Regions from separate parts of the Bordetella genomosp. 9 genome, predicted to be linked through region 1. Evidence: predicted binding sites of a transcription regulator. Region 1 holds the regulator's gene; each other region holds the start of a gene.
What was found. The regulator LexA, encoded in region 1, represses DNA repair genes until DNA is damaged. The targets are predictions, from matches to a motif close to ACTGTATNNNNATACAGT.
Positions count from the first base shown of each region.

Region 2: the regulator LexA is predicted to act here: its motif matches at 1,726-1,743, upstream of imuA (translesion DNA synthesis-associated protein ImuA).
Region 3: the regulator LexA is predicted to act here: its motif matches at 1,714-1,731, upstream of recA (recombinase RecA).
Region 4: the regulator LexA is predicted to act here: its motif matches at 1,934-1,951, upstream of CAL13_RS15185 (ATP-dependent helicase).

Region 1 is NZ_CP021109.1:1,913,040-1,917,527, forward strand. It holds gene lon (endopeptidase La) at 1-1,969, shown strand, start outside; gene lexA (transcriptional repressor LexA) at 2,103-2,753, opposite strand; gene CAL13_RS08980 (amino acid aminotransferase) at 2,897-4,102, opposite strand; gene uvrB (excinuclease ABC subunit UvrB) at 4,179-4,488, shown strand, end outside.
Region 2 is NZ_CP021109.1:2,872,832-2,877,319, forward strand. It holds gene CAL13_RS13145 (siderophore-interacting protein) at 32-847, opposite strand; gene CAL13_RS13150 (PadR family transcriptional regulator) at 867-1,568, opposite strand; gene imuA (translesion DNA synthesis-associated protein ImuA) at 1,797-2,603, shown strand; gene CAL13_RS13160 (Y-family DNA polymerase) at 2,533-3,993, shown strand; gene CAL13_RS13165 (error-prone DNA polymerase) at 4,038-4,488, shown strand, end outside.
Region 3 is NZ_CP021109.1:2,993,667-2,998,154, forward strand. It holds gene CAL13_RS13725 (LysR family transcriptional regulator) at 1-23, shown strand, start outside; gene recX (recombination regulator RecX) at 43-537, opposite strand; gene recA (recombinase RecA) at 595-1,653, opposite strand; gene CAL13_RS13740 (response regulator) at 1,901-2,590, shown strand; gene CAL13_RS13745 (sensor histidine kinase) at 2,706-4,082, shown strand; gene CAL13_RS13750 (MFS transporter) at 4,204-4,488, shown strand, end outside.
Region 4 is NZ_CP021109.1:3,313,123-3,317,610, forward strand. It holds gene CAL13_RS15185 (ATP-dependent helicase) at 1-1,859, opposite strand, end outside; gene CAL13_RS15190 (PA2169 family four-helix-bundle protein) at 2,048-2,497, shown strand; gene CAL13_RS15195 (LysR family transcriptional regulator) at 2,570-3,472, opposite strand; gene CAL13_RS15200 (Bug family tripartite tricarboxylate transporter substrate binding protein) at 3,605-4,488, shown strand, end outside.

The DNA of each region.
Region 1 (4,488 bases):
CGCCGGCCGCCTGGCCGACACCATTGCAGCCCATCTGCCGCTGAAGCTCGAGCAGAAGCAGAAGATGCTCGAGATCTTCGCCACGTCCGAGCGTCTGGAAGGCTTGCTCACTCAGCTGGAAACCGAGATCGACATCCTTCAGGTCGAGAAGCGGATCCGCGGCCGCGTGAAGAAGCAGATGGAGAAGAGCCAGCGCGATTACTACCTGAATGAGCAAGTGAAGGCCATTCAGAAGGAATTGGGCGAAGGCGAAGAGGGCGCCGATATCGAGGAACTCGAGAAGAAGATCGTCGCCGCCCGCATGCCGAAGGAAGCGCGCAAAAAGGCCGACGCCGAGCTGAAGAAGCTCAAGCTGATGTCCCCGATGTCCGCCGAAGCCACGGTTGTCCGCAACTACATCGACACCCTGATCAATCTGCCGTGGCGCAAGAAGAGCAAGGTCAACAACTCCATCGCCAACGCCGAGTCGGTGCTGGACGACGACCACTACGGGCTGGAAAAGGTCAAGGAACGGATCCTGGAATACCTTGCCGTGCAGCAGCGCGTGGACAAGGTAAAGGCCCCGATCCTCTGCCTGGTCGGCCCTCCGGGCGTCGGCAAGACGTCGCTCGGGCAATCGATCGCCAAGGCGACGAACCGCAAGTTCGTCCGCATGGCGCTCGGCGGCGTGCGCGACGAAGCGGAAATCCGCGGACATCGCCGTACGTATATCGGTTCGATGCCCGGCAAGATCCTGCAGAACATGAGCAAGGTGGGCGTGCGCAATCCGCTGTTCCTGCTCGACGAGATCGACAAGCTCGGCATGGACTTCCGTGGCGATCCGTCTTCGGCGTTGCTGGAGGTGTTGGATCCGGAGCAGAACCATACCTTCCAGGATCACTACGTTGAGGTCGATTTCGACCTGTCCGACGTCATGTTCGTTGCCACCAGCAACACGCTGAACATTCCGCCGGCCCTGCTGGACCGGATGGAAGTGATCCGGCTGTCGGGCTACACCGAAGACGAGAAGGTTCACATCGCCAGCGATCACCTGATCCCGAAGCTCCTGAAGAACAACGGGCTGAAGGAGAACGAACTGACGATCGACGAATCGGCCCTGCGCGACATCGTGCGCTACTACACGCGCGAGGCTGGCGTGCGGGCGCTCGAACGCGAGGTCGGCAAGATCTGCCGCAAGGTGGTCAAGCAGCTGCTGACCGAGCGCGATGCGAAGGCGGAAGGCGATGCAGCGAAGGGCGCGGCCGACACGACGACGATTGCCGTTACGTCGGAAAACCTGAGCGATTACCTGGGCGTGCGCCGCTACAACTTCGGTATGGCCGAAAAGGAAAACCAGGTCGGACAAGTCACCGGCTTGGCCTGGACGGAGGTAGGCGGTGATCTGCTTACCATCGAAGTCGCCGACATGCCGGGCAAGGGTGCGATTCAGCGTACCGGTTCCCTGGGCGACGTGATGAAGGAATCCGTCGAAGCGGCCCGCACAGTGGTGCGTTCGCGAGCGCGCCGCCTGGGGTTCGCCGACAGCGTGTTCGAAAAGCGCGACATGCACGTGCACGTTCCGGAAGGCGCGACGCCCAAGGACGGTCCGTCCGCCGGTATCGCGATCACGACAGCCATGGTTTCCGCATTGTCGGGTATTCCGGTGCGCGCCGATGTGGCGATGACCGGCGAGATCACGCTGCGCGGCGAAGTGCTGGCAATCGGCGGCCTGAAGGAAAAGCTGCTTGCCGCGCACCGCGGCGGGATCAAAACCGTGCTGATTCCCGAGGAAAACGTCAAGGACCTGGCTGAGATTCCCGACAACGTGAAGAATCAGTTGGAAGTCGTTCCGGTGCGCTGGATCGATAAGGTTCTGGAAAGGGCGTTGGAGCGTATGCCTGAGCCGCTTACGGAAGAAGAGGCGAAGGATAAGCCCATGGTGACCCCGGCGCCCGCTTCGGCATCCGCCGACCCGGTTATCAAGCACTGAAGCCAAGGACGCGGCGGGACGGTTTCATGACGGTCCCACCGCTGGCCGGCCGCCTAGCCGGCAAAAACAAGAGCCCGGAGGCGAAAGCTCCCGGGCTCTTTTTCTGTGCTGGAAATTCTTCGTTCGCCGGGCCTCAGTGCAGCGCCTGCGTTCGGATAAGGCCCACTGCAATGCCTTCCAGTGCAAACTCCTGCCCTGGCTGGACGACGATGGGTTCGAAGTCCGGATTTTCCGGCAGGAGCCGGATGCGGCCGTCTTGCCGTTGCAGACGCTTGACGGTGACGTCTTCATCGATCCGCGCGACAACGATCTGGCCGTCTCGGGCTTCGCTGGCTTTTTTGACGGCGAGGAGATCGCCATCAAGAATGCCGACGTCGCGCATGCTCATGCCGCGCACCTTCAACAGGTAATCCGGCCGCTGCGCGAAGAGAGAAGGATCGACGCCCACGTCGCGTTCCACGTGCTCGGCGGCCAGGATCGGGCTGCCGGCTGCCACACGGCCGACCAACGGCAGTACAAGTTGGGCAAGGGAGGGGATGGGCAGCAACGGCTGCTGGCCTTCAGGTCGCGCCTCTTTCAATCGGATGCCGCGCGACGCCCCTGCAGTGAGCTCGATGGCGCCCTTGCGCGCCAGCGCCTTGAGGTGATCTTCGGCCGCGTTGGGTGACCGGAAACCAAGCGCCTGGGCGATTTCGGCGCGCGTGGGCGGGAAGCCCGTGCTGGCGACGGCCTGACGAATGAGATCGAGGATCTGCTGCTGGCGTTCGGTAAGTTTGCTGGCCATGGCGGATTGCTGTGCCCTGTATGGATATACAGGTCGCCATTTTGGGGGACGCAGCTTGAAAACGCAAGGGCCAGCGGAATCGAGCAACAAAAAAGCGGGGCGCAGGCCCCGCTTTCTTTACCCCAGGCTGCCGCGAAGGGTTCTCAGCCCCGCAGCACTGCGGCAATGCTTTTCGCCACTGTGTCGATGTTCTGGCTGTTCAGCGCCGCGACGCAAATGCGGCCGGTGCCAATGGCGTACACGCCATGTTCTTCGCGCAAGCGGTCGACCTGGGCGGAGGTCAATCCCGAATAGGAGAACATGCCGCGCTGGTCGAGCACGAAGCTGAAGTCCTGCTGGGCGCCGTTCTCCTTGATTTTTGCGACCAGCTGCTGACGCATCAGGCGGATGCGGTCCCGCATGCCCGCCAACTCCTGCTCCCACAATGCGAACAGTTCCGGGCTGTTGAGCACGGTCGAAACAATAGTGCCCCCGTGCGTGGGCGGGTTGGAGTAGTTGGTGCGGATGACCCGCTTGAGCTGGCTGAGCACACGCGTGGCCTCGTCCTTGCTGCCGGCCACGACGGTCAGCGCGCCGACGCGTTCGCCGTACAGCGAAAAGGACTTGGAGAAGGAGGAGCTGACGAACACCGTCATATCCATTCCCGCGAACAAGCGCACCACGGCGGCATCCTCGTGCAGGCCCGCACCGAAGCCCTGGTAGGCGATGTCGAGGAAGGGCACGAGATCGCGTTCCTTCACGACGTTGGCGATCTGCTGCCATTGTTCCATCGTGGGATCCACGCCCGTGGGGTTGTGGCAGCAGGCATGCAGGACCACGACGCTGCCGGCCGGCATGGACTTCAGCCCGGCCAGCATGCCTTCGAAGTTCAGTCCGTGCGTGGCGGCATCGTAGTACGGATACGTTTCGACCTGGAAACCGGCGCGTTCGAACAGGGCGCGATGGTTCTCCCAGCTCGGATCGCTGATGTAGGCCTTGGCGTCAGGCAGCAACTGGTGCAGGAAGTCCGCGCCGATCTTCAGCGCGCCGGTGCCGCCCAGGGCCTGGGTGGTCAAGACCCGTCCCGCCGCGGTAAGGGGCGAATCGGCGCCCAGCAGCAAGGCCTGCGCGCCTTTGTTGTAGCTGGCGATCCCCTCGATGGGCAGGTAGCCGCGCGCAGCGGCCGCTTCGATGCGAGCCACCTCTGCCTTGCGGACGGCAGCCAGCAGGGGGATGCGGCCGTTATCGTCGTAGTACACCCCCACGCCGAGATTGACCTTGCCCGCACGGGGATCGGCGTTGTATTGCTCATTCAGCCCCAGGATAGGGTCGCGCGGGGCCAATTCGACGTTTTGAAAAAGGGTGCTCATCGGATCGCAGAAAGGGTGGGTGGACGCAGCCGTATATGCGGCGGATAATGGGGGGTTTACCCCGAGACAGTCTAGCATGACGGCACCTGGATTCGTCGAGTTCCCCGATAGTCCTTTCCAGCTATATCAACCCTATCCGCCGGCGGGCGATCAGCCCAACGCGATCGACGGATTGGTGGAGGGCGTGCGGGACGGGCTCATGTACCAGACCCTGCTTGGGGTCACCGGTTCGGGCAAAACGTACACAATGGCGAACGTCATCGCGCGCCTTGGCCGCCCGGCGCTGGTGCTCGCCCCGAACAAGACCCTGGCAGCGCAGCTTTACGCCGAGATGCGGGAATTCTTCCCGAAGAACGCCGTCGAGTACTTCGTTTCCTACTACGACT
Region 2 (4,488 bases), 960 kb from region 1:
GGAGACGGCGGACGGGCCCCGCCGGGGACATTCAATCTTCGTGCGTTTCGTGCACCGCCGCGGCGCCGCGCTTCCAATAGCTGGAGGCGCGGATGCGCGTTTTGTCGATGCCGCGCTCCTGCACCATGACCTGCCGCACCGCCTTGGCCGCCGCCGATTCCGCGGCCGCCCAGACATAGCCTTCGCCGGCGGGCAGCGGCACATCGCGGGCCGCCTGTTCCAGCCTGGCGGGATCGCCGGCCGGCGCATCATGGCGATGCAGCCAGCGCACCGTCAGCCCCTCGCGCGAGGGCAGCGCGATCCGGGCCCGTTCGTCGGCCACTTCGATGATGGCGATGGCGCGCCTGTCCGCCGGCAATTCCTCCAGCCGACGCGCGATGGCGGGCAAGGCCGTCTCGTCGCCGATCAAAAGATGCCAATCGAAGGCGGTGGGAATCACGAAGGAACCGCGCGGTCCGCCCACGCCCAGGTACTGGCCGGGACGGGCCTGCGCGGCCCAGGTGCAGGCAGGGCCGTCGCCGTGCAGCACGAAATCGATATCCAGCTCGTTCGATGCGGCGTCGTAGCGGCGCGGCGTGTAGTCGCGCGCCTCCGGACGCGGCACGCCTTCGGGCATGGAGATGCCGTTGGGACCGATGGACGGCAGCGCCGGCTTGTCCTGGCCCGGCGCCGGAAAGAACAGCTTGACGTGATCGTCGAACGAGGCGGAGACGAAGCCGCGCAGGTCGTCGCCGGTGAGCGTGACGCGCAGCAGTTGCGGCGATACGCGGGTCGTGCGGACAACCTGAAGAAGCCGCATCTTGAGTTCATGGCGTACGCGCTGGACGGTGAGATCGGGTCCGGTCATGAGTCATCCTCGAAAAAGTTCAGCCTTGGTCTTGGGCATTGCCTTCGATTTCGGCAATCGCCCGGGCCAGGATCGCGGCGATGCGCCGCTGTTCCGCGGGATCCGCGTCTTCCCGCCGCAGCAAGGCGTTGCGCAGGGCCTGGCGGGCCTGCACGTATTCCGGCAGCCAGCCCGTCGCGCGGTCCTCGCCTTCGCGGCCCGTTTCGGCCGGCTGGCCGGTCCAGGCGCGGCGCATCCATTCCATCTTGCGCGAGACATGCTTCAAGCGGCCGAACAGCAGCGTGAGCCGGTCCCGGTTGGCCTGGACGTGCGCGCGGCCTTCGTCGGACAGGTGATAGCGCTTCTTGGCGCCTTCGAGTTCGACCGTGGCGTAGCCCAGTTCTTCCAGGTAAGTCAGCGCGGGATACACCATGCCCGGACTGGGCGTGTAAAAGCCGCTGCTCATATCGCCCAGGGCCTTGATCAATTGATAGCCGTGGCTGGGGTTCTGTTCCAGGATGCCGAGCAGCATCAATTGCAAGTCGTCCGCGCCGAATTTGCGGCCGCGCATCCAGCCCTGGTCGTCATTCGCGCCATCATCGCCATGGCCGCCATGTCCATGACGGCCGCCGCGGCCGGGAAAGCCGCCGTGCCCGCCGCCATGCCGGCCGCCCATGGCGTGGAAGACGGCGCCCGGGTTCCAGCGCCGGCCGGCGGTGAAGAAGGGGTGAAAGAAGTGCATGGGAGCTCCTATATCTTAAGATATATATCGTACGATATAGAGGCGATGCCCCGCCGTCAAGCGTGAAGACGTCGATACCGCTGGGTTGCGGGCCTGCCGGCGCCCTGCTCTACCTTGATGCAGGACAAGAATCGAGACCGCCTTCGTCTTCTTTTTTACTGTATATTCGTACAGTAAATTCCTCGCCCCGCCTTTGCCCGCGGGGCGTTTCTCCCTTATCGCAGTGTCATGTCGACGACCGTCGCGCCGCCTCCCGAACAGATCCATCCCGCCCTGTGGCGGGGGACGCAGCTCGCCCAGGCTTCGCGGGCGGCAGTCCCCACAGGGCATTCCGCCTTGGGCAAGGAATTGCCGGGCGGCGGCTGGTCCACGGGGGTGCTGAACGAACTGCTGTTGCCGCGTCCCGGCATAGGCGAAATGCGTCTGCTGCAGCCCGCCCTGCGGGCCCTGGATCCGCAGGGCTGCATCGTCCTGGTCCAGCCGCCCCGCATCCCGCATATCGCGGCGTGGACCAGCTGGGGGCTGGACCCTGCCCGGCTGCTCTGGGTGAATCCCGAGCGGCCCGCCGACGCGCTGTGGGCGGCGGAACAGGTTTTGAAGAACGCGGGCTGCGCCGCGCTGCTGTGCTGGCTGCCGCAGGCCCGTCCCGAATCCCTGCGCCGCCTGCATCTGGCCGCCCAGGGCGGCCCCACACTGTTCTTCTGCCTGCGGCCGGCGCGCGCCGCCGCGCAGGCCTCGCCCGCGCCCTTGCGGCTGGCCCTGACGCCAGCCCGCAACGGGGTCATGGTGGATATCGTCAAACGCCGCGGCCCGGTCTGCGGCCAATCGTTGTATATCGCGCTGGAAACGCCGCGTCCCGCTACGGCCGATGCGCCGCCGGCCGTGCCGTCCGAAACGCAACGGCCGGCGACGGCCGCGCCGTCCGGGACGCCGGCATCCTCGCCTTCTCCTATTCCCCTTTCCCATGCAACTCTGGATCGCCGTCAACCTGCCGAGGCTGGCGCTGGACGCGCTGCACCCGCCGTGGCCGCTTGACGCCACGGCATGCGCCGTGGTCGAACACGAGTGCGTCATGGCTTTGACCCCCGCCGCGGCCAGCCATGGCATCGTCCTGGGCATGCGCCGCGCCGGCGCCACCGCGCTGGCGCCGCACGCCATCCTGCTGGATCGCGATGTCGCGGCAGAAGGCGCCGCCATGGAAGGCGCGGCGCTGGCGCTCTTGCAGTACACGCCCGAGGTCGCCCTGGGCGAAGCCGACAGCCTGCTGCTGAATGTGGGCGCGAGCCTGCGCATCTTCGGCGGCCCGCGCGCGCTGGCGCGGCGCATCGCCGCCACGCTGGCGGAACTGGGGCTGCAGGCGCGCCTGGGAATGGCGCCCACCGCCGGCGGCGCCTGGCTGCTGGCGCGCCGCACCGATGCGGGCCCGCGTCACGCCCTGGCCCTGCCGCGCCTGGCGCGCCGGCTGGACGCGCTGCCCTGCGCCCTGCTCCCGCAGGCGCAACCGCATCTGGAATGGCTGCACGGCATCGGCTGCCGCCAGTTCGGCTTCCTGCGCCGCCTGCCCCGCGCCGGCTTGCAGCGGCGTTGCGGTCCCGCCCTGCTGAAAGCGTTGGACGCCGCTTATGGACAGGCGCCGGAAGTCCACGCCTGGATTTCGCCGCCGGCGCAGTTCAAGCGCCGTTTCGAATTGATCGAGCGTATCGAGCATGCCGATGCCGTACTTGCGGTGGCCCGCAAGCTGATCGAACAGATGAGCGGCTGGCTGACCGCCCGCCAGCGCGCCGTGCCCGCGCTGGCGCTGGAAATGGAACACGAACGCGGCCGTCATGCCCGTCCGCCCAGCCGGCTGGAATTGACCCTGGCCGAACCCGCGTGGCAGCCCGCCCATTTGCTTGGCCTGCTGCGCGAACGGCTGGGCCGCATGACCCTGGAAGCGCCGGTCATCGCCGTCGTGCTGGAAGCGCCGCGGACCGTCCCGCAGCCCGCCGCCAATGCCACCCTGTTTCCAGAGCCGGCGCAGGCGGCCAGCGAACAGGCGCGTCTGCTGGACCTGCTGACGTCCCGCCTGGGCGAAACGCGGGTGCTGCGCCCTTGCCCCGCCGCCGACCATCGGCCCGAAGTCGCCAATCGCTGGACCGGCGTGCACGACACGGCCGGCCCCGGCGTCCGCGCACCCGTCCTGGATCGCCCCTTCTGGCTGCTCGATCCGCCGCAGCCGCTGCAGGTGCGCCGCAACAGGCCGGTGCATGGCACGCCCCTGACCCTGGTGCGCGGCCCCGAACGCATCGAAAGCGGCTGGTGGGACGAGGCCCCGGCGGTGCGGGATTACTTCGTGGCGGAGGACGCGGACGCGGCCCGTTACTGGATTTACCGGGAACGCGGGGCGGACGATGGCCGCTGGTTCCTGCACGGGCTGTTTGGCTGAATGCGATGAACGCCATGAATGCGCACGACGACGATCCGGCCGGCATGGGCGATCTGCCCGAAACGACGGGAGACTTGCAAGCGGCCTCCGGCGCCCTGCCCGCCTACGCCGAACTGGGCTGCATGACCAACTTCACCTTCCTGCGCGGGGCTTCGCATGCGGAAGAACTGGTCGAACGCGCGGCCGCGCTGGGCTACACCGCCCTGGCGATCACCGACGAGTGTTCGGTGGCAGGGGTGGTGCGCGCGCACATCGAGGCCAAGAGCCACAAGCTGCCGCTGTTGATCGGCAGCTACTTCGAACTGTCTTGCGACGGCGGCGAGCCGTGGCGCCTGATCCTGCTTGCGCAAACCCGCGAAGGCTACGGCAACCTTTCCGAACTCATCACGCTGGGGCGGACCGGCGCGGCGAAGAAAGGCAGCTACCGCCTGGCCGTATCCGACCTGGAACGGCCACCCGCGGACTACGCGCATCTGGCCGGCATGCCGGAATGCC
Region 3 (4,488 bases), 1.1 Mb from region 1:
CCGAGGCCAGGCAAACCCACTGAGATCCAGCTTCGCGTTGGGTCAGTCTTCCCGTTCGTCGCCCAGGACGCGGCGTATGATGTCGTGGGCAAAGCCACGGCCCGCCAGAAACCGCGCTTGCTTGGCATATGCGGCACGATCGGCGGGGCGTTCCGCAAAGCGCTTCGCCCATACCGCCCAGGCGCGCTCGTATTCGGTCGCTCGCAAGCTTTCACGCAGCTCGCCGATCTGCGCTTCGTCCACGCCATGCTGACGCAACTCCTGAACGATGCGTGCCGCGCCTTGCTTTTCCGCGCGGCGATGGACCAGGCTTTCGGCAAAACGACGAGTGGAGAGCCACCCTTCCCGCTCCAGGTCGTCCAGCATGCGCTCAATAGCGGACGGGTCCTCGGTATAGCGAGCCAGCTTGCGCGCCAACTCGGACCGGGCGTATTCGCGGCGCGATAGAAAACCGACGGCGCGAGCCTTCAAGGAAGGCCCGCGCCGTTCATCGCGGTTCACCGCAGAATCCATGTCCGGATCCGTCGTGGCGCCCATGGCGGATCTGTCGTCCCTGCGGTCGGCCACGTCTTCGCCCCGGCTTGCCGCTTATCGTCAGTCTTCTTCCGCTTCGCTGGCGGCGAAGGTGATGGCGCGGCTGACGATGCCCTGGTTCTCGCGAATACGGTTTTCGATTTCCAGGGCGATTTCCTTGTGTTCCTTCAGGTATTCGCGGACGTTGTCCTTGCCCTGACCGATGCGCTCGCCGTTGTAGCTGTACCAGGCGCCGGCCTTGTCCACGATGCCGGCCTGCACCCCAAGGTCGATGATCTCGCCTTCCCGCGAAATGCCGCTGCCGTACATGATGTCGAACTCGGCCTGCTTGAAGGGCGGCGAAACCTTGTTCTTGACCACCTTGACGCGGGTTTCGTTGCCGATGACTTCCTCGCCCTTCTTGATCGAACCGATGCGGCGGATGTCCAGGCGCACCGACGAATAGAACTTGAGCGCGTTGCCGCCGGTGGTGGTTTCGGGGTTGCCGAACATGACACCGATCTTCATCCGGATCTGGTTGATGAAGATGACCATGCAATTGGTGCGCTTGATGGTGGCCGTGAGCTTGCGCAAGGCCTGGCTCATCAGACGGGCCTGCAGGCCAGGAAGCGAGTCGCCCATTTCGCCTTCGATTTCCGCCTTGGGCACCAGCGCCGCCACGGAGTCGATGACGATCAGGTCCACCGAGCCGGAACGAACCAGCGCGTCGGTGATCTCCAAGGCCTGCTCCCCCGTATCCGGCTGCGAAATGAGCAGGTCGGTCAGGTTCACGCCAAGCTTGGCCGCATACTGGACGTCCAGCGCGTGCTCCGCGTCGACGAAGGCGCAGGTGCCGCCCAGCTTTTGCATTTCGGCGATGACCTGCAGGGTGAGCGTGGTCTTGCCCGAAGATTCCGGCCCGTAGATTTCGATGACGCGGCCGCGCGGCAAGCCCCCTACGCCAAGGGCGATATCCAGCCCGAGCGACCCGGTGGAAACCACCTGGATGTCGTGCTCGACCTCGTTGTCGCCGTACCGCATGATCGAACCCTTGCCGAACTGCTTTTCGATCTGCGATAGCGCCGCGGCGAGCGCCTTGGCTTTTTCCGCGGCGGCTGCCTTGGTGGTTTTGTCGTCCATGAAATGTCCTGTCTAGCGTTTGTCTAGCGATGGGTTCGGCGGATTATGGCACCCAATCATACTGTACGTATAAACAGTATGACAATATCTTCCGCGTTATCCCGTGTGGGCAAGGGATGGCGCCAATGGCAGAATCGAACGGAGGAGGAGGAGACCGCCGGCCGACAAAAACCAGGACCGCCGGAGGGCGGCCGAAAAGGGGCCGCCCGCTGTGCTCCGTGCCATAACGATTCGAGGAGCCTGCCCAATGCGCATCCTGATTGCGGAAGACGACAGCATCCTGGTGGATGGATTGTCCCGGTCCCTGCGGCATAACGGCTATGCCGTCGATGCCGTCCGCGACGGCATGGCCGCGGACCTGGCCCTGACCGCGCAGGCTTTCGACCTGCTGATTCTGGACCTGGGCCTTCCCCAACTGACGGGCCTGGAAGTCCTGCGCCGCCTGCGCGCGCGCAACGCCCGCTTGCCTGTGCTCATTCTAACCGCCGCCGACAGCATCGAGCAGCGCGTCAAGGGACTGGATCTGGGAGCTGACGATTACATGGCCAAGCCTTTCGCGCTGTCCGAACTGGAAGCGCGCGTCCGGGCCTTGACGCGCAGGGGCGCGGCGGGCGGTGCCAGCCTGATCCGGCATGGACGCCTGGTCTTTGACCAGGCCGGGCGGGTGGCGTCGGTGGAGGAGCAGCCGCTGGACCTGTCGGCGCGCGAAATCAGCATCCTGGAGATCCTGCTGATGCGCACCGGGCGCATGGTCAGCAAGACGCAGCTGGTGGATCACCTGTGCGAGTGGGGCGAGGAAGTCAGCACCAACGCGATCGAAGTCTATGTCCACAGGCTGCGCAAGAAGCTGGAGCCGACGGGCGTCAGGATCATGACCGTGCGAGGCCTGGGGTACTGCCTGGAACGGGATCATGGCGCGGGCGAGCTGGCGAACTGAGCGCACGCGGACGTCGCCGCTGAACCAGGAAGCGCTCGAAATCCTCCGCACCGGCGCAACCGGCCCCACCTTCGCGCCGCCGCGGCGATCGCTGCTGGGCGAAATCCTGGACTGGATGCTGGCGCCCCTGTTCCTGCTGTGGCCGATGAGCGTTGCCATCACCTACGTGGTTGCGCAGAACATTGCGGATGTCCCTTACGACCGTGCGCTCGCTTCCCATTTGCGGATCCTTGCCAGCCAGATCCATGTCGTGGACGGCAGGGCCATGCTCGAAATGACCGAACCGGTGCGCCGGGTGCTTCGCACCGGCGAAACGGACAACGTCTTCTGGCTCGTTCTGGATGGTCACGGCAGATACCTGGGCGGAGACCGCGAACTGCCCGTGCCGAAAGGCGTCGACGTCACGGCGCCCGGCGCGACCCGCTACGAGGACGCGATGCTGCGCGGCTTTTCGATCCGGCTGGCCTATACGCGCGTGGCCGCCGGCCCCCCCGGCGCCGCGCCCGCCATCGCCATCGTGGCGGAAACCGCCGAGCGCCGGTCCCAGTTGGCCAACGACATCATCAAGGGCGTCATCATCCCGCAGTTCGTGGTGCTGCCCATCGCGGTTCTGCTGGTCTGGTTCGGCCTCTCGCGCGGCGTGGCGCCCTTGCGCGCCCTGCAGCAGCGTCTGCGCGCGCGGCGCCCCGACGACCTGTCGCCCATCGACGAGCGCGCCGCGCCTGCGGAGATCGCGCCGCTCGTCCTTGCCATCAACGAATTGCTGGAGCGGCTTTCGGCCACCGTGCACACGCAGCGGCGTTTCGTGGCCGACGCGGCGCACCAGTTGAAAACGCCCCTGGCGGGGCTGCGCACGCAAGCCGAGCTGGCGCTGCGCGATGCCAGCCCGGACGAAATGCAGGCCAGCCTGCGCCAACTCGTGGCGGGGTCGGAGCGCGCCACCCGGCTCGTCAATCAGTTGCTGCTTCTGGCGCGCGCGGAAAACCCCGCGACCGTGGGCATGACGCCGCTGGACCTGAACCAGCTCGCCCGGGAACAAACGACCCAATGGGCGCCCCAGGCGCTGTCCATGGGTACGGACCTGGGGTTCGAAGAGGCCCACCGGCCCGTCACCATCGCAGGCAACGCCATCCTTCTGGCGGAACTGCTCAACAACCTGATCGATAACGCCTTGCGCTATACGCCACGCGGGGGCCGTGTCACCGTGCGGGTATCGGGACAGCCCGACGCGGCGCTGCTCGAAGTCGAGGACTCGGGGCCGGGGATTCCCGCCCAGGAAAGGGAAAGGGTATTCGACCGGTTCTATCGGGTCTTGGGGGCCCAGGCCGAGGGCAGCGGCCTGGGCCTGGCCATCGTCCGCGAGATCGCGCAAAAGCACGGCGCCCTGGTCACCCTGGCGGACAACCCTTCGCCGGGCTGCCCGCTGCAAGGCCTGAAAATCACCGTGCGCTTTTCATCGAATTTACCAAAAGATACAAAAGCGTTGGAATAGTTCAGCGGAACGTCAGACCCTCGTCAGTCTTCTTGCCTACCGTTGCGCTCAGCTCGCCCGCATGCTGGGGAGTGGCATACCGAGCACGGCGGATCACCGCCGGCCAGATCGAGGAGACATCATGAGCACAGCATCCATGCCGCGCCCGGGCGCCGTCACGTCGCCCGCACCCATGACCCGCAATGAACGCAAGGTGATATTCGCGTCATCGCTGGGCACCGTTTTCGAATGGTATGACTTTTATCTCTACGGCTCCCTGGCGCCGATCATCGCCCTGCACTTCTTCTCCGGCGTGAATCCCACGGCGGGCTTCATTTTCGCGCTGCTCGCGTTCGCCGCCGGCTTCGCGGTACGGCCCTTCGGCGCGCTGGTCTTCGGCCGCCTCGGCGACCTGGTGGGACGCAAG
Region 4 (4,488 bases), 1.4 Mb from region 1:
TTGGCGCGCGTCATCGCGACGTAAAGCAGGCGCCTTTCCTCTTCGATCTCTTCCGATGCGCCCGTCGCCATATCTGACGGAATGCAGCCGTCCACCACGTTCAGCACGTACACCGACTTCCACTCCTGGCCCTTGGCGGAGTGGATCGTCGATAGGATCATGTAGTCCTCGTCGCGCAGCGGCGGCCCGGCCTCTGCGCTGGTGGCATCGGGCGGATCCAGCGTGAGTTCAGTCAAGAACCGCTCGCGGGACGGATAGCCGGTGGCGATGCGCGCAAGCTGGTCCAGGTCGGCCTTGCGCACGCGCGCATCCTCGTACAGGCGTTCGAGATGCGGCCCGTACCAGCGCAGCGCGATATCGAGGTCCGCCGGCCAGGCCAGGCCGGGCGCGCACAAGGACCTGTACGCCTGCGCAAACGCCTGCCAGCCTTCGCGCGCGGCGCTGCCGGGCTTGAATCCGTCCAGCGCGGCAAGCGGATCGGGGGCGGCGTCCATCGCGTCCATCAGGCGCGCCGCCGTCGCCGGGCCGATGCCGGGCACCAGTTGGGCGGCACGAAAACCGGACATGCGGCTGCGCGGATTCTGCGCCCAGCGCAACATCGCGAGCACATCCTTGATATGCGCGGCTTCCAGAAAACGCAGGCCGCCGAACTTGACGAAGGGAATATTGCGCCGGGTCAGCTCGAGCTCCACGGCAGCGCTGTGCCCGGATGCGCGAAACAGCACCGCCTGCGACTTGAGCGTGGCGCCTGCCTCGCGGCGCGCGAGCACCTGGTCCGCGACCCAGCGGGCCTGCGCCGCTTCGTCGCTCACCGTGACCAGCGCGGGCTTGTTCGACGACTTGCGATCGGTCCACAACGCCTTGGCGTGCCGCTCGCGCGCCAGCGCGATGACCGCGTTGGAAGCGTCCAGGATGGGCTGGGTCGATCGGTAGTTGCGCTCCAGCGTGACGACCTTGGCCGGCGCCGGAAACTGACCTGGGAAATCCAGAATATTGCGCACCGTCGCGGCGCGGAAGGAATAGATGGATTGAGCGTCGTCGCCGACCACCGTCAGGCCGCTCCCATCGGGCTTCATCGCCAGCAGGATCGCGGCCTGCAAACGGTTCGTGTCCTGGTACTCGTCCACCATGACGTGGTCGAAACGGCCGCCCACGTCCTGTGCGATAGCGGGGTGGCTCATCATCTCCGACCAATAGAGCAGCAGGTCGTCGTAGTCGAGCACCTGCTGCGCCTGCTTGGCTTCGACGTAGGCGCGGAACAGGCGCTTCAGCGCTTCTTCCCATTGGGCGCACCAGGGAAACTGCTCCCGCAGCGCCACGTCCAGCGGCGACTGGCTGTTCACGACGCGGGAATAGATGGCCAGGCAGCTGCCCTTCAAGGGGAAGCGCGCCTCGGTGGAAGACAGACCCAGTTCATGGCGCACCATGCCCATGAGGTCTTCCGAGTCGCCGCGGTCGTGAATGGTGAAGGATTCCGACAGCCCGATCTGCGGCGCATATTCGCGCAGCAGGCGGGCGCCGATGCTGTGAAAGGTGCCTGCCCATGGCAGCGCCGGCGGCGTCTGACCGGCACGCTGGCGCAGCACCTTCTGCAACACCGTGCCCGCCCGCCGCTCCATTTCGATGGCGGCCCGGCGCGAGAACGTCAGCAGCAGCATGCGCTGCGGGTCGGCGCCGCGCAGGATGAGATTCGCGACCCGGTGCGCAAGCGTATTGGTCTTGCCGGACCCCGCCCCCGCGATGACCAGCAACGGGCCGCCGGGAGCCGGCCCCACCCCGTACTCCGCGGCCTCGCGCTGCCGGGGATTGAGGTCGGCGAGCGGGTCGGGCGCGTCGGCGCCGGGGGAGAGTTCGGACATGGACAAGGACGGGACGGTATGGGTAACGAGCGAAACGGACGAGCTAAACGCGGCGCGGGGCCATCCGCAATGATACTGGATAAAACCTCAGTTCCGGGCTGCGCGCGGGTACGTGGATTGCTCTGCCTCGCCAGGGCGCGTTGCCGCGGGGGCAGCGTGCAGTTTTTCGTCTTCGAAGGAGAATCGCAATGGCCGACCGTATCGTCAAACTGCTGAACAATCTGATCGAGACCAGCAAGAACGGGGAAAAGGGTTTCCTCGCTGCCGCCGAGGACACCAAGGACCCCGAACTGCGCGGCCTGTTCCAGAACCGCGCCAACGACTGCGCCGCCGGCGCAGCGGAGCTGCAAGCCATCGTCACGCGGCTGGGCGGCAAGCCTGAAACCGGCGGGAGCGTGGCCGGCGCGGTGCACCGCGGCTGGGTACACCTGAAGTCCGCGGTGACCGGGCGCTCGGACGCCAGCATCCTTGAGGAATGCGAACGCGGCGAGGACGTCGCCAAGCACGACTACACCGACGCGCTGCGCGAACCGCTGCCCGAGGACATCCGCGCCGTCATCCAGAAACAGTACGAAGGGGTGCTGCGCAATCACGACCAGATCCGGGCCCTGCGCGACCGCTATCGCGCCAGCGCCTGAGCGCGCCCGCTCGCGCATGCGCGCATGAACCACGCGCGCACCTGATGCCGCCGCCTTATCGCGGCGGTTTTTTCATGCGCTCATATGGCGCGCGGCAACGGCGGCGAAAGTGGCGGCGAATTGGTCGACCAGCGGCGAGGCGGCACTTCCTGCCCTTGTGATGCAGTAGTAGTCCAGCGCCGTCATCGGTTCGACCCTGGCAAAGCGCACGCGCCAGCGCGAGCGGGCAATGGCCGCGAAGGACGGCACGACCGCCTGGCCCAAGCCCGCCTCAACCAGCGCCAAGGCCGTTTCCAAATGGGTCACCGTACGCCCGGACGACGCCAGCCCATCGCCGGGCGCGATGCGCAGACGGCGGTCCACAAGCTGTTGGATGGGATTGTCGCGCGGCAGGGATATCAAGCCGTCCGTGGCGATGTCGCGCCACCCCACGGCCTGTGGCGCGCGGCGGGCGCCCGGCGCCATGGCCAGTACCAGATGCCATTGGAACAGCGCACGGCGGCGCATGCCTGAAACGCGATGGAAGAAGGCGCCAAAGCCGGCGTCCAGTTCTCCACGTTCGACCTGCTGCTGGATCAATCGCCGATCCAGATCCGCGACTTCGATATCCGCCTGCGGCGCGATCTGGCCAAATCGCCGCAGCACCTCCGGTATGACGCTGCAGGCGATCAGGGGCGTCACGCCGATACGGGCCCGGTTGCGGCGCGGACGCTCCAACGATGCGGCATCGGCCACCGCCACGCCCAGTTCGCCGACCGTCCGCATCACGACAGGCAGAAGCTGCGCGCCCGCCGGCGTCAGGCGCACCACGCGGGTCGTGCGCTCGAACAGTTGGCAGTTCAACTGCGTTTCCAGGTCGCGCACCATCGCGCTCAACCCGGCCTGCGTGATGTGGAACTGCTCGGCCGCCTTGGTGAAGCTGGCATGGCGGGCGACGGCGATGAAGGCCTGCAGCTGGCGTAGGGAAAAGTTCATTCACAAATTCTAGTTGTTAACTGACTAGATAACGTGCTTTCACTTTTTCAATCGGCTTTGCTGAAATGTGCCCTGGCGGTCCGATCCGCGACGCCCGCCGCGACAACCACAACGACGACACCGGAGACACCTATGTTCGACTTTCTTTCGCCTCGTCCGCCCCGCGCGCGGATTGCCGCGCGCGCCCTGCGCCACGCGGCCGGCATGCTCCTGATCGGGCTGACCGCGCTATCGGGCACGATGGCGGCGGCTGCTTCCCCCTATCCGGCCAAGCCGATCACCCTTGTAGTCCCCTTCCCGCCCGGCGGGCCGACGGACAGCAGCGCGCGCCTGTTCAGCAAGGCGATGAGCGAAAAACTGGGACAGCCCGTTATCGTGGAAAACCGCGCGGGGGCGGGCGGCAGCGTCGGCACGGCCGCCGTCACGCGCGCGCAAGCCGACGGCTATACCCTGTTATGGGGCGGCACGAGCAGTCTGGTGGTGGCGCCTGCGCTTTATACGAACCTGCAGTACGACCCCATCAAGTCCTTCACGCCGATCGGCATGGCGGTGCGCGGGCCGCTCATCCTGGTTGGCCGCCCCGATTATCCGCCGCACACGCTGAGCGACCTGGTCGGGTATGCGAAGAACCACCGCGTCACGATCGCCTCGGCGGGCACGGGGTCGATCGGCCATCTTGCTGCGGAGCTGTTCAACAACACCGCCGGTATTCATCTGCTGCACGTGCCCTACCGCGGCGGCGCGCCGGCGATGACCGACGTCATCGGCGGCCAGGTCGACCTGCTGTTCGACACCGTGACGCTGCTGTATCCGCAGATTGCCGCCGGCAAGCTGCGCGCCTATGCCACCACCGGGGTGCAGCGCTACGCCAAGCTGCCGGACGTGCCGACGCTGTCGGAGGCGCTGGGCCAGCCTTATGAGGCGTACTCCTGGTTCGGTCTGCTCGCCCCCGCCGGCACGCCGCCTGCCGTGGTGGATACGCTCGCGCGCGCCTTGACCGCGGCCGCAAAGGATCC